Regions from separate parts of the Klebsiella sp. I138 genome, predicted to be linked through region 1. Evidence: predicted binding sites of a transcription regulator. Region 1 holds the regulator's gene; each other region holds the start of a gene.
What was found. The regulator PhoB, encoded in region 1, activates phosphate uptake and scavenging genes when phosphate is short. The targets are predictions, from matches to a motif close to CTGTCATAAAACTGNCNNAT.
Positions count from the first base shown of each region.

Region 2: the regulator PhoB is predicted to act here: its motif matches at 3,017-3,036, upstream of serA (phosphoglycerate dehydrogenase).
Region 3: the regulator PhoB is predicted to act here: its motif matches at 2,704-2,723, upstream of uvrB (excinuclease ABC subunit UvrB).

Region 1 covers NZ_CP180447.1:2,957,939-2,962,556, forward strand. The annotation lists gene phoR (phosphate regulon sensor histidine kinase PhoR) at 63-1,358, opposite strand; gene phoB (phosphate response regulator transcription factor PhoB) at 1,380-2,069, opposite strand; gene sbcD (exonuclease subunit SbcD) at 2,279-3,481, shown strand; gene sbcC (exonuclease subunit SbcC) at 3,478-4,618, shown strand, end outside.
Region 2 covers NZ_CP180447.1:5,024,690-5,029,307, forward strand. The annotation lists gene argO (arginine exporter ArgO) at 1-331, shown strand, start outside; gene ACMYSK_RS23555 (oxidative stress defense protein) at 422-1,183, shown strand; gene argP (DNA-binding transcriptional regulator ArgP) at 1,234-2,127, opposite strand; gene rpiA (ribose-5-phosphate isomerase RpiA) at 2,295-2,954, shown strand; gene serA (phosphoglycerate dehydrogenase) at 3,222-4,454, shown strand; gene ACMYSK_RS23575 (DUF2238 domain-containing protein) at 4,496-4,618, shown strand, end outside.
Region 3 covers NZ_CP180447.1:2,414,555-2,419,172, forward strand. The annotation lists gene pmrB (two-component system sensor histidine kinase PmrB) at 1-185, shown strand, start outside; gene uvrB (excinuclease ABC subunit UvrB) at 416-2,437, opposite strand; gene ACMYSK_RS11250 (ABC transporter ATP-binding protein) at 3,175-3,897, shown strand; gene bioD (dethiobiotin synthase) at 3,863-4,561, opposite strand; gene bioC (malonyl-ACP O-methyltransferase BioC) at 4,554-4,618, opposite strand, start outside.

The sequences.
Region 1 (4,618 bases):
TCAGCAATCTGAAATGACCAGCCGAAGCTGGTCATTGGCAAGAAATGCTGACAATGGCGCGATCAGGCGCTTTTTTTGGCAATTAAACGTTCCGGGAGTAAGAAACTAAAACGCGTCCCTTTCCCCACCGTACTCTCAATTTCCAGCCGGCTGTCGTGATGATTTACCGCATGCTTCACAATAGCCAGCCCAAGACCGCTGCCGCCGGTTTGCCGCGAACGGGCTTTATCCACGCGATAAAACCGCTCGGTCAGGCGCGGGATATGCTCCGGCGCAATTCCTGGCCCATTATCCTCAACGCTAAACAGCGCGCCATGGGGCGCACGCTGCCAGCTGACGGTAATCTCCGTCCCTGCCGGCGTATGGTTGATCGCGTTATACACCAGATTGGACATCGCGCTGCGCAGCTGCTCTTCATTACCTAGCACCTGCAGGCTCTCATCGACGTGGAAGTGGATCGTCTGCTTCTGCTGGCTGAGCGTCTGCGCTTCGCGCTCCACCACCCGTAGCATCATCGGCACATCGATTTTGTCATTCATCGCCAGCGTCGGCGCCGCTTCAATCCGCGACAGCGTCAGCAGCTGCTTGACTAACCCCTCCATGCGCTGGGTCTGCTCGCGCATCGTATGCAGCGCTTTTTCGCGCGTCATCCCTTCCAGCACCTGCTCCTGCATCATCTCAAGATAGCCCTGCAGCACCGTCAACGGCGTGCGAAGCTCATGGCTGACGTTGGCAAAAAAGTTTCGCCGTGCGCCCTCCAGCTGGTGCATCTGCGTGACATCACGCGCCACCATCAGCCACTGTTTGTCGCTGTAGGGCATCACGCGGATTTCCAGATGACGAGACGTATTGAGGACGAGATTAAGCGGTTTTGTGAAATCCCTGTTTTTGAGGTAGTTCGCGAATTCAGGGTAGCGCAGAAGATTGAGAATGTTTTGTCCGCTGTCGTCCGGCCAGCGCAGATTGAGGATCTGCTGAGCCAGACCATTACACCAGAAGATGGCGCCCTCCTCCGTCGTCAACACCACCGCATCGGGCAAAGACTCCGCCCCGCTACGAAAGCGTTTGATCAGACTGCCCAGTTCGCGTCGGCGCTTTTTATTGCGCATCTGCATCTGGTGGAGGCCGTACAGCAGCGGTTCCCAGCTGCCGCTTCCCGGCGGAGGTGTCATGCTGCGGTCAACCCACAGCCACCATGAAAGACGTAATAAATTCCAGAAATGCCAGATGAGAAGTCCGGTTACTGCCGCCAGCAAAAACCACGGCAGATAACCCACCACCGCCCCGAGAATCAGGGCCGGGATACAACATAAGAAAAGCTCAAGCGCCAGCCTTTTCCATGACAGCCGTTCCAGCACGGTTCACACTCCTGTCGAGATTCAGAAACGGGCGGAGAAACGATATCCTGTGCCACGGACCGTTTGCACCATCCGGTCATGGCCGCTATGTTCCAGCGCTTTACGCAGACGACGAATATGCACATCCACCGTTCTGTCTTCTACATACACATTCGTTCCCCAGACGTGATTCAGCAGCTGTTCGCGGCTGTAGACACGTTCCGGGTGGGTCATAAAGAAGTGTAATAATTTAAACTCCGTCGGCCCCATATCCAGCGGACTTTCACCGGTCATCACGCGATGCGAGGAAGGATCAAGGCTAAGCCCTTGCATTTCAATCACTTCTTCAACCGCCATCGGCGAAATTCGGCGCATTACGGCTTTGATGCGCGCCACCAGCTCTTTCGGCGAGAAAGGCTTGGTGATGTAATCATCGGCGCCGGTTTCCAGACCACGTACGCGGTCTTCTTCTTCACCCCGCGCGGTCAGCATGACGACCGGAATATCGCGGGTCATCGCTTCACGCTTGAGCAGCTTGATAAACTGCAGACCCGATCCGCCCGGCAGCATCCAGTCGAGGAGAATCAAATCAGGCCAGGGTTCATTGAGTTGATTCACCGCACTGTCATAATCTTCCGCCTCGACGGGCTGAAAGCCGTTTTGCTCCAGAACAAAGCAGACCATTTCGCGGATCGGAGCTTCATCTTCAACGACCAGAATTCTTCTCGCCATTATTTACCCTGTATTTTTTAGCCATCAGTATAGAGTGCGGCGTCATTATGCGTCAGTTTTGTGACAGATTTATGAAAAAAATGACCGTCATATGATAGCGGATTTTGAATAATGACAAGGAGTAACACTCAATCCTGAAAGTGTTAAAGGGGCAACGCGACGGATGACATGTATATAATGCGCTAATGCTTTTTCGCCAGGGAATACTTATGCGCATCATCCATACCTCTGACTGGCACCTTGGCCAGAACTTTTACAGCAAAAGCCGCGCCGCCGAACATTCGGCCTTTCTCGACTGGCTGCTGACCAGTGCGCAGGCGCACGAGGTCGATGCCATTATTGTCGCCGGCGACATCTTTGATACCGGCTCGCCGCCAAGCTACGCCCGCGAGCTGTACAACCGCTTTGTCGTTCAGCTTCAGCAAACCGGCTGTCAGCTGGTGGTGCTGGCGGGCAACCACGATTCGGTGGCCACGCTGAACGAATCCCGCGATATTCTGGCCTTTCTGAAAACCACGGTGGTGGCCAGCGCCGGCCATGCCCCCTTTATTCTGCCACGGCGCGACGGCACACCCGGCGCCGTATTTTGCCCGGTGCCTTTCCTGCGCCCGCGCGAGCTGATCACCAGCCAGGCCGGCCACTCCAGCGGCGAAAAGCAGCAGCAATTGTTGAGCGCCATCAGCGACTATTATCAACAGCAGTATGAAGAAGCTTGTGCCCTGCGCGGCGATCGTCCACTGCCAATCGTCGCCAGCGGCCACCTGACCACCGTCGGCGCCAGTAAAAGCGACGCGGTTCGCGATATCTACATCGGCACGCTGGAGGCCTTTCCCGCCAGCCATTTCCCGCCCGCAGATTATATTGCCCTCGGCCATATTCACCGGGCGCAGAAGATCGGTGGCTGCGAGCATATTCGCTACAGCGGCTCGCCCATCGCCCTCAGCTTTGACGAGACGGGGAAAAGCAAAAGCGTCAATCTGGTGACCTTCACCGACGGGCATCTGACGGAGGTTTGCCCTCTGACAGTGCCGGTGACGCAGCCTCTGGCAGTGCTGAAAGGCGATTTTGCCAGCATCAGTGAACAGCTCACGCAGTGGCAGGATAGCCCACAGCAGCCCGTCGTCTGGCTGGACATCGAAATTACCAGCGACGAATATCTGCATGATATTCAGCGAAAAATTCAGGCCCAGACCGAAGATCTGCCGGTGGAAGTACTGCTGGTACGCCGCAGCCGTGCCCAGCGTGAACGTATCCTGGCGGGTGAGCGGCGGGAAACGCTGAGCGAACTGCAGGTTGAGGAGGTGTTTGAACGCCGCCTGGCGCTGGAAACGCTGGAAGAGACGCAGCAGGAGCGCCTGAAGCAGCTGTTCAACGAAACGCTGCATAGTCTGAACGGTGAGGAGCATCTGTGAAAATTCTGAGTTTGCGCCTGAAAAATATCAACTCGCTCAAAGGCGAATGGAAAATCGACTTCACCGCGGAGCCTTTCGCCAGCAACGGGCTGTTCGCCATTACCGGCCCTACCGGCGCCGGGAAAACCACTCTGCTGGATGCCATCTGCCTCGCGCTGTATCACGAAACGCCCCGCCTGAGCAGCGTGTCGCAATCGCAAAACGATCTGATGACCCGTGATACCGCCGAGTGTCTGGCGGAGGTGGAATTTGAGGTCAAAGGGACGGCCTATCGCGCCTTCTGGAGCCAGAACCGCGCCCGCAATCAGCCGGAGGGTAACCTACAGGCCCCGCGCGTTGAGCTGGCCCGCTGCGATGACGGGCAGATCATCGCCGACAAAGTCAAAGATAAGCTCGAACTTACCGCCTCGCTCACCGGGCTGGATTACGGCCGTTTTACCCGTTCAATGCTGCTTTCGCAGGGCCAGTTTGCCGCCTTCCTCAATGCCAAACCCAAAGAGCGCGCCGAGCTGCTGGAAGAGCTAACCGGTACCGAAATCTACGGCCAGATATCAGCCCAGGTGTTTGAAAAACATAAGATCGCCCGCAACGAACTGGAGAAGCTCCAGGCCCAGGCCTCCGGTGTCCTGCTCCTGAGCGATGAGCAGCAGCAGGCGCTTCAGCAAAGTTTGCAAGCACTTACTGATGAGGAGCGCCAGCAGCTCAGCGAGCAAGCGCGCCTGCAAACGGCGCAGCAGTGGCTGCTGCGCCAGCAGGAATTAAGCGCAGAAGCTGCTCAGGCCCAGGCCAAATTGCAGGACGCACAGCAGGCGCTGGAGCAGGCCCAGCCGCAGCTCACCACACTGCTCAACGCGCAGCCCGCAGAGCAGCTTCGTCCGCTGTGGACCCGGCAACAGGAGCAGACGGCCGCCCTGGCGCAAACCCACCGCCAGGTGGAAGAAGTAAATACTCGCTTACATGACCGACTGCGGCTACGTGCGGGGATTCGCCTCGCCGCATGTCAGCAGATGACGCGCCTACAGGACGCCCATCATGCGCTCAGCATCTGGCTTAAAGAGCATGACAGCTATCGACTGTGGGGAACCTCGCTGGCGGGATGGCGGGCGGCCTTCCAGCAACAGGCTCGCGATGAACAGC
Region 2 (4,618 bases), 2.1 Mb from region 1:
GGTGATGAAGCAGGGGCGCTGGAAAATTATCGTCACCATGCTGGCGGTCACCTGGCTGAATCCGCACGTTTATCTCGACACTTTCGTCGTGCTGGGAAGCCTGGGAGGGCAGCTGGACGTGGAGCCGAAGCGCTGGTTCGCGTTGGGCACAATTAGCGCCTCGTTTTTGTGGTTCTTTGGCCTGGCCCTGCTGGCGGCCTGGCTGGCCCCGCGCTTGCGTACCGCGCGTGCGCAGCGAATCATTAATGTACTGGTTGGCCTGGTGATGTGGTTTATCGCATTGCAGCTGGCGAAAGATGGTCTGATGCATATACAAGCTCTGCTTAACTAAGCGTTGTCCGATGGACTTTCGCCGCGTACGCGTTAAGCTTGCAGGCATGCGTCCGTAGACGGGCGACCAATGTAAGATGGAGAAACGACAGTGAAGTTAAAACTCATGGCCCTGGCGGCAGCAATTGGATTGAGTGCAATGGCAGTACAGGCAAATGAATTGCCGAACGGCCCGCACATTGTGACTTCAGGTACCGCCAGCGTAGCCGCCGTACCGGATATCGCTACCCTGGCGATTGAAGTTAACGTTGCCGCGAAAGATGCCGCTTCAGCGAAGAAGCAGGCCGACGATCGCGTGGCGCAGTACCTCTCGTTCCTGGAAAAGAACGGTATTGCCAAAAAAGATATTAACTCAGCAAACCTGCGTACCCAGCCGGACTACGACTACCAGAATGGTAAAAGTATTCTGAAAGGCTACCGTGCGGTGCGCACCGTCGAAGTCACGTTGCGCCAGCTGGATAAGCTAAATGGTCTGCTGGACGGCGCGCTGAAGGCGGGTCTGAATGAAGTGCGCTCTGTATCGCTGGGCGTTGCGCAACCGGATGCCTATAAAGATAAGGCGCGCAAAGCAGCCATTGATGATGCGGTGCATCAGGCGCAAGAGCTGGCGTCAGGCTTCCACAGCAAGCTGGGGCCGGTCTATAGCGTTCGCTACCATGTTTCGAACTATCAGCCGAGCCCGATGGTGCGCATGATGAAGGCTGCCGATGCGGCACCGGTTTCCGCGCAGGAAACCTACGAGCAGGCGACTATTCAGTTTGACGATCAGGTTGATGTCGTTTTTGAACTGCAGCCCGCAGCGCCAGCTCCGGCTCCCGCCGCACCGGCTAAGCAGCCTGATGCGGCACAGTAAGCGATAAAATAAAAAGCCACTTCTTTGAAGTGGCTTTTTTTCGCCTGCGTTTAGTCCTGCCGCAGCACCTTGTGACCGTAATCGATCAGCGCATCGGTGACCCGGCGCATCATCCGGCTTTCCGGCGCGAAGCGATGCCAGTAGAGCATCCGGCGCTGAAACAGTCCCGGCGTGAGATCGATAAGCTCGCCGCTTTTGAGCTCTTTTTCAATTTGCAGATGCGGGATCATGCAACAGGTCGTCCCCTGGCGCGCAAGCTGCACGAAGGCCTCCGAAGAGTTCACGATATGGCACGGGACGCTGCCCGGCGGCAGATCGAAGTTCTGCTGCAAAAACGCCTGATGCATATCATCCAGATGATCGAAGGCGACAACCGGCGCTTTCAGCAACGCAGAGCGAGTCACGCCGTTAGGGAAATAACGTTGCGCAAACTCTTTTGAGGCGACAAACAGGTAGTCGAGCGCACCAAGCTGATCGACCAGACAGCTCGGCAGCGCCTGCGGTTGAATACTCACTGCACCGACGACTTCACCACGACGTAGGCGTTCCTGAGTGCGGGTTTCATCTTCGACCTGCAGGTTGAGGCGGATAGGAGAGTCGGAAAGGACGCTAGACAGCGCGGGCAGCAGCCAGGTTGCCAGACTGTCGGCGTTGACCGCCAGCGACAGCAGCAGCGGCGTTGAACCCGTCTGCTCATCGCCCAGCCACTCTTCTTCCAGCAGCTCAACCTGGCGCAGCAGGGCTAACAGCTTTTGTCCCTGCTCGGTTGGGCGCGGCGGCACGGTACGGACCAGCAGCGGCTGGCCGAACATATTTTCCAGCTGTTTAATACGCTGTGAGACGGCGGACTGTGTAATGCATAGCTTCTGCGCGGCGCGCTCAAACCCACGTTCTCTTATCACCGCATCCAGCGCTTGTAGTGTTCTGTAGTCCGGTCGTTTCATTGCTCTGGCGTACCCCCATAACTTTTCGTTAACTTGCACTATGACATAAATTTGTTTTTGATGAAGACGAAAAATGGTCTGCTCAGTTGTGTGACCCTGCCGCAGGGACAATTCCCCCCATGGTGTTCTATAATGCGCCACAGGTATTCACATCTCGGACCATAATCATGACGCAAGATGAACTGAAAAAAGCAGTAGGCTGGGCGGCATTGCAGTATGTACAACCGGGCACCATCGTGGGTGTCGGTACGGGCTCCACGGCCGCGCATTTTATCGATGCGCTGGGCACCATGAAAGGGCAGATTGAAGGCGCTGTTTCCAGCTCTGATGCCTCCACCGAAAAACTGAAAAGCCTTGGCATCCCGGTTTTCGATCTTAACAGCGTTGACCGTCTGGGCATTTACGTTGACGGCGCCGATGAGATTAATGGCCATATGCAGATGATCAAAGGCGGCGGCGCGGCATTAACGCGCGAAAAGATTATTGCCTCAGTGGCGGATAAATTTATCTGCATTGCTGATGCGTCTAAGCAGGTGGATATTCTGGGTAAATTCCCGCTGCCGGTGGAAGTGATTCCGATGGCGCGCAGCGCCGTCGCGCGTCAACTGGTGAAGCTGGGCGGTCGCCCGGAGTATCGCCAGGGCGTGACCACCGACAATGGCAACGTCATTCTTGACGTCTTCGGCCTGGAAATTCTTGATGCTATTGCTCTGGAAAATACCATCAACGGTATTCCGGGCGTCGTTACCGTCGGGCTGTTTGCCAATCGCGGGGCGGATGTCGCCCTGATCGGCACCGCCGATGGCGTAAAAACCATCGTAAAATAATATAATTGGGGGAGCGAATGGCTCCCTCGCAAATATTTTTTCTCCTGGCTAAATTTGGTGACTTCTGTCACATTTATGCAACCAGCCTTAGTAACAATCTACCTTTACTTCTCTTTCTGGTGTTTTGTCCTGTCATTTCCCTCTGTGTGATATTTCTTCAGGTCGTCGACGCAAACGTTCATATTGCCGCGATAGTTTTTTTTGATATGTTGCTGAGAAGAACTTTCGTTCGGCACGACATCAGATAAGACAAAACAGGACGGGGAAATGGCTAAGGTATCACTGGAAAAAGACAAGATTAAGTTTCTGCTGGTTGAAGGTGTGCATCAAAAAGCGGTGGAGAATCTCCGCGCGGCAGGCTACACCAACATCGAATTTCATAAAGGTGCGCTGGACAGCGAGGAGCTGAAAGCGTCGATCCGTGATGCTCATTTCATTGGCCTGCGTTCCCGTACTCATCTGACTGAAGAGATCTTCGCGGCAGCGGAAAAACTGGTGGCGGTCGGCTGCTTCTGTATCGGCACCAACCAGGTTGATTTAGACGCGGCGGCGAAACGTGGTGTTCCCGTCTTTAACGCGCCGTTCTCAAATACCCGTTCCGTTGCCGAGCTGGTGATTGGCGAACTGCTGCTGATGCTGCGCGGCGTGCCAGAAGCTAACGCGAAAGCGCACCGCGGCGTGTGGAACAAACTGGCCGTCGGCAGCTTCGAAGCGCGTGGTAAAAAACTGGGGATCATCGGCTACGGCCACATTGGTACACAGCTGGGGATTCTGGCCGAATCGCTGGGGATGCACGTCTATTTCTATGATATCGAAAGTAAACTGCCGCTGGGCAACGCTACTCAGGTACAGCACCTCTCCGATCTGCTGAATATGAGCGATGTCGTCAGTCTGCACGTGCCGGAAAACGCCTCCACCAAAAATATGATGGGTGCGGAAGAGCTGGCGCTGATGAAGCCCGGCGCGCTGTTGATCAACGCCTCTCGCGGTACGGTGGTGGATATTCCTGCATTGTGCGATGCGCTGGCGCGTAAGCACCTGGCCGGGGCGGCGATTGACGTCTTCCCGACGGAGCCGGCAACCAACAGCGATCCGTTCACCTCGCCGCTGTGCGAGTTCGACAACGTGATCCTGACGCCGCACATCGGTGGCTCTACCCAGGAAGCGCAGGAGAATATCGGTCTGGAAGTGGCGGGCAAGCTGGCGAAGTATTCCGACAACGGTTCGACGCTCTCCGCGGTGAATTTCCCGGAAGTTTCTCTGCCGCTGCACGGCGGTCGTCGTTTGCTGCACATTCATGAAAACCGTCCGGGCGTGCTGACCGCCATCAACCAGATCTTTGCCGCTCAAAGCATCAATATCGCGGCGCAGTATCTGCAAACCACGTCGCAGATGGGCTATGTGGTTATTGATATTGAAGCTGAAGAAGATGTGGCACAGCAAGCGCTGCAGGCCATGAAGGCGATTCCGGGCACCATCCGCGCCCGTCTGCTTTACTGATTAACCTTTGAAAAGGATCCCTGCGGGGATCCCTTTAATTTATGCAGACCTCTCAATTGAATGTGGGCGCCTTTCTCCTGCTGCTGATCCTGGCATGGACGGGGTTGGGCACTCACGATAGTCTCACCTGGCTGATGGAAGTGACGCCGGTCATTATCATCGTT
Region 3 (4,618 bases), 540 kb from region 1:
AAGCAAAAAGCGGTGAGCTGAGTAAAGCATTTGTCCGTATGGACAGCCGCTATGGCGGAATTGGTCTGGGATTAAGTATCGTGACGCGGATCGTTCAGCTGCACGATGCCCAGTTCTTCTTACATAACCGCCAGCCGGGCCCCGGCGTTCGAGGCTGGATTTTGTTTCCTAAGCCTTCGCGTTAGAAAGTCAGCACCCACTGATGGAAAAAGGCAACAATCACAATAAAGGCGCAGGTTACGGCCAGGTACTCACGGACGTTTAATTTTTGCATGACACTATCCTCATCAGAATGAGGATAGTGTCTCCCGGCAAGATTAAGCGGACATTAAGCCAGCCTGAAAAGGCGCGGTAATGATAAAAAATCTGCTCTTCGTCACACTGCTGGTGTGCCAGCCTGTCGGATCCTGTGGTCTCAGGAAGCCGCAATAAACAGCTCGCGCAGCTGATGCAGCTGGTCACGAATTTGCGCGGCCTCTTCGAACTCCAGATTCTGCGCATGCTGCATCATCTGCCCTTCCAGCTCGTGAATTCTCTGCTGCAGCGCTTTCGGCGTCAGTACCACTTCCGGCGTATCTGCCTCAACCGGCGAGCGTGATTTACCGCGACCTTTCGCTTTCGTCTTCGCCAGGTTGCTGCCAAGCGCCAGAATATCGACCACTTTTTTATTCAGCCCCTGCGGAGTAATTCCGTGCTCTTCGTTATACTGCTGCTGTTTCTCACGACGGCGTTCGGTCTCGCTGATCGCTTTCGCCATCGAGGCGGTAATTTTATCGCCGTACAGAATCGCCTTCCCGTTGATGTTACGCGCCGCACGCCCAATGGTCTGAATCAGCGAACGTTCGGAACGCAGGAAGCCCTCTTTATCGGCGTCAAGAATCGCCACCAGTGAGACTTCCGGCATATCCAGCCCCTCACGCAGCAGGTTGATACCGACCAGGACATCGAACTCGCCCAGACGCAGATCGCGGATAATTTCCATACGCTCAACGGTATCGATATCCGAGTGCAGGTAGCGCACGCGCGCGCCGTGCTCTTCGAGATACTCCGTTAAGTCTTCGGCCATTCGTTTGGTTAACGTGGTGACCAGCACGCGCTCGTTTTCGGCAACGCGGATACGAATTTCTGACAGCAGGTCATCAACCTGAGTCGCCACCGGACGCACTTCTATAATGGGGTCAAGCAGCCCGGTCGGACGCACAACCTGATCGACCACCTCATCACCGGATTTTTCCAGCTCATAGGGGCCCGGCGTGGCCGACACGTAAATAGTCTGCGGTGCCAGCGCCTCAAACTCTTCAAACTTCATCGGGCGGTTATCCAGCGCCGAGGGCAGGCGGAAACCGTACTCCACCAGCGTCTCTTTACGCGCCCGGTCGCCGCGGTACATGCCGCCGATTTGCGGAATCGTCACGTGAGATTCGTCGATCACCAGCAAGCCGTCAGCCGGCAGGTAATCAAACAGCGTTGGCGGTGGCTCGCCCGGCCCACGACCGGAAAGATAGCGGGAGTAGTTTTCGATACCCGAGCAGTAGCCGAGCTCGTTCATCATTTCAAGGTCAAACTGTGTACGCTGCGACAGGCGCTGTTCTTCGAGCAGCTTGTTATTGCTCAGCAGCACCTTACGCCTGTCGGCCAGCTCAACTTTAATCTCTTCCATCGCCTGAACAATGCGCTCGCGCGGCGTCACATAGTGCGTTTTGGGGTAGATGGTATAGCGCGGGATCGTCGATTCAACCTGACCGGTGAGCGGGTCGAACAACGACAGGCGCTCAACCTCTTCATCGAACAGTTCAATACGCAGCGCGATGTCGTCAGATTCCGCCGGGAAGACGTCGATAACTTCGCCCCGCACGCGGAAGGTACCGCGCTGGAAGGCCTGATCGTTGCGGGTATATTGCAGCTCCGCCAGGCGGCGCAATATCGCCCGCTGGTCAATCAGCATGCCGGTGGTCAGGTGCAGCATCATCTTCAGATAGAGGTCAGGATCGCCCAGACCGTAGATAGCCGATACTGAAGCCACCACCACCACGTCGCGGCGCTCAAGCAGCGCTTTAGTCGCCGACAGACGCATCTGCTCGATATGTTCGTTCACAGACGCATCTTTCTCGATAAAGGTGTCCGAGCTCGGCACGTAGGCTTCGGGCTGGTAGTAATCGTAATAGGAGACGAAATACTCCACCGCATTGTCCGGGAAGAACTCTTTCATTTCACCGTACAGCTGCGCCGCCAGAGTTTTGTTCGGCGCCAGCACCATGGTCGGACGCTGAAGGTCGGCGATAACGTTAGCAATGGTGAAGGTCTTACCCGACCCGGTCACCCCCAGCAGCGTTTGGTGCGCCAGACCATCTTCCAGCCCCTCTTCCAGGCGCCGGATAGCTTCCGGCTGATCGCCAGAGGGACGGAATGCAGAATGCAGCGTGAACGTTTTACTCATATGTCTGACCCTGAAGAAGGATGAAGCGCCTGGTGATATGCGGCAGGTGTTTAATTCTACCCTTCACGCTCGCTTTTGCCAATAAATAACACTGGATATAAAACCAGTATCCTATTATTGTTTGTCTCTGAAATCGTCCGCCAGCGCGTCGTTATCGGGTGAAAATGGAGCATCTTGCAGAATAATCCGCCAGACAGTAGGGTTATCCCCAGAAAAATTTATCATTTAACATTTGTCAAGCAAGGTAATGAATCTTTTATGGCACCAGGTGACACTTTCCTTACAGCCATTGCTTTTATTCAACTAATTGATATTTAATGATATTAAACAAAAGATGGGTTTCGCGCCAATTCAGCCGCAGGCCGCGTAATCTCTAGCTTACCGCAAGTTCTCTAACTCTAATACACAAGGTTATCCACAGGAATAGTGGATAAGTATCTGCAGGCCAAGACCTCTGCCCCCCCGCAGAAATCGACCGTCGGTGAAAATCGACCGGCTAAAAAAAATTATCGAATTATTTTTGATATTTATCAGCTAAGGGAGCCTCCTTTTTTGTTGCTTTCTGCACCATTTTTCATACGTGTAAGCACCGGGAAAGTGCAACCGTCTCGCCAGACTGAATTCGCCATGCCTTGTGGCACCTGTCTTTGCAGGAAAACACCGAAACATCTTTTTCCTGGCAAGAGATTTGCAGAATCTTCATGTCGCCCGCTATCCCCAAAAAGGAGAAAACGTCTATGTTGAGTCTACGCGCAGTCAATCAGTACTACGGAAATCAGCACACGCTATGGAATGTCGACCTTGAACTTCAGCCAGGGGAGTGCACCTGTGTGATGGGGCTCCAGGGAATGGGGAAAACTACGCTGGTGAATTGCATCACCGGGCATCTCCCGGTGGCCAGTGGCAGCATGACCTGGCATGACGGCGGTTCGCCGCCCTGTGATATCACACCGCTCTCCGCCCACTCCCGTACGATTATCGGCATCGGCTATGTCCCGCAGGATCGGCGGATCTTTTCTCAGCTCAGCGTGGAGGAGAATCTGCATATTGCGCTGGCCGCCGGCGGGAATCCGGGCGCCGTCGTGAAGCGGGAGATTTACGATTTCTTTCCGGATTTGTACGGACTGCGTCAGCATAAAGGCGCCATGCTGTCAGAAGATGATCAGTACCAGCTGGCGCTGGCAAGAGCTCTGGTGGTCCAGCCGCGCCTGCTAATTCTGGATGAGCCATCCCGCGGCAGCGGGCAGCATTTCGTGCATAAACTGGGAGACCTGCTGGTCCGCCTGAACCGTGACATCGGCTTAACGGTGCTGCTTGCTGAACAGCATCTGCCGTTTATTCGTCGGGTAGCGGACCGATTTTGCCTGTTACACCGTGGGCGTAACGTAGCCCAAGGCAGTGTTATCCAGTTGGATGAGCCCCTGCTTACGCAGTGGATGACGCCCGATCCAGCGCGCTAAGATCAAGATACTGCCCAAGGTCCTCATGCTGCGGCGCATCCGCCAGCCACGGGATCTCGCCCAGGAACGGCGCCGCAAGCCGATCTTTAAGGGTCGCCAGATACTCCGCATGGCGTTTGCCCGGCGGCTGGATGTCATTTGCAATCCAGCCGACCAGCGGCAGCCCCGCCTGACGTACCGCCTGGGCGGTCAGCAGCGCATGGTTGATGCACCCTAGTTTGATGCCCACCACCAGAATAACTGGCAGCTGTTCATCGTGGACCCAGTCGGCAAAGCTCAGCGTGGAGGAAAGTGGCGTAAACCAGCCCCCGGCGCCTTCCAACAGCACCCATTCAGCCAGATTTTCCAGTTCTCTCAGCCCGGCGGAAAGCGCATCGCGGGTAATCAGACGCCCCTCCTCCGCGCTCACAATATGCGGCGAAGTCGGTTCAGCGAAGGTAAAAGGATTCACCTGGGCGTAGCTCAGTGCCACGGTACTGTTGCGCTGCAACGCCAGGGCATCTTCGTTGCGCAGCCCCTGTGGCGTATGCTCACTCCCGGACGCGACGGGCTTATAGCCCGCGCTTTTCAGTCCTGACAGATTCGCCGCCTGCAATAGGGCGCAGCTGGCGATGGTTTTTCCGACTTCAGTGTCGGTTCCGGTGACGAAAAAACGTTTAGTCACGTTCGATGACTCCTGTAAAAAGATGGTACGTCAGCGGGCACTGGCCCTGCTGTTTTG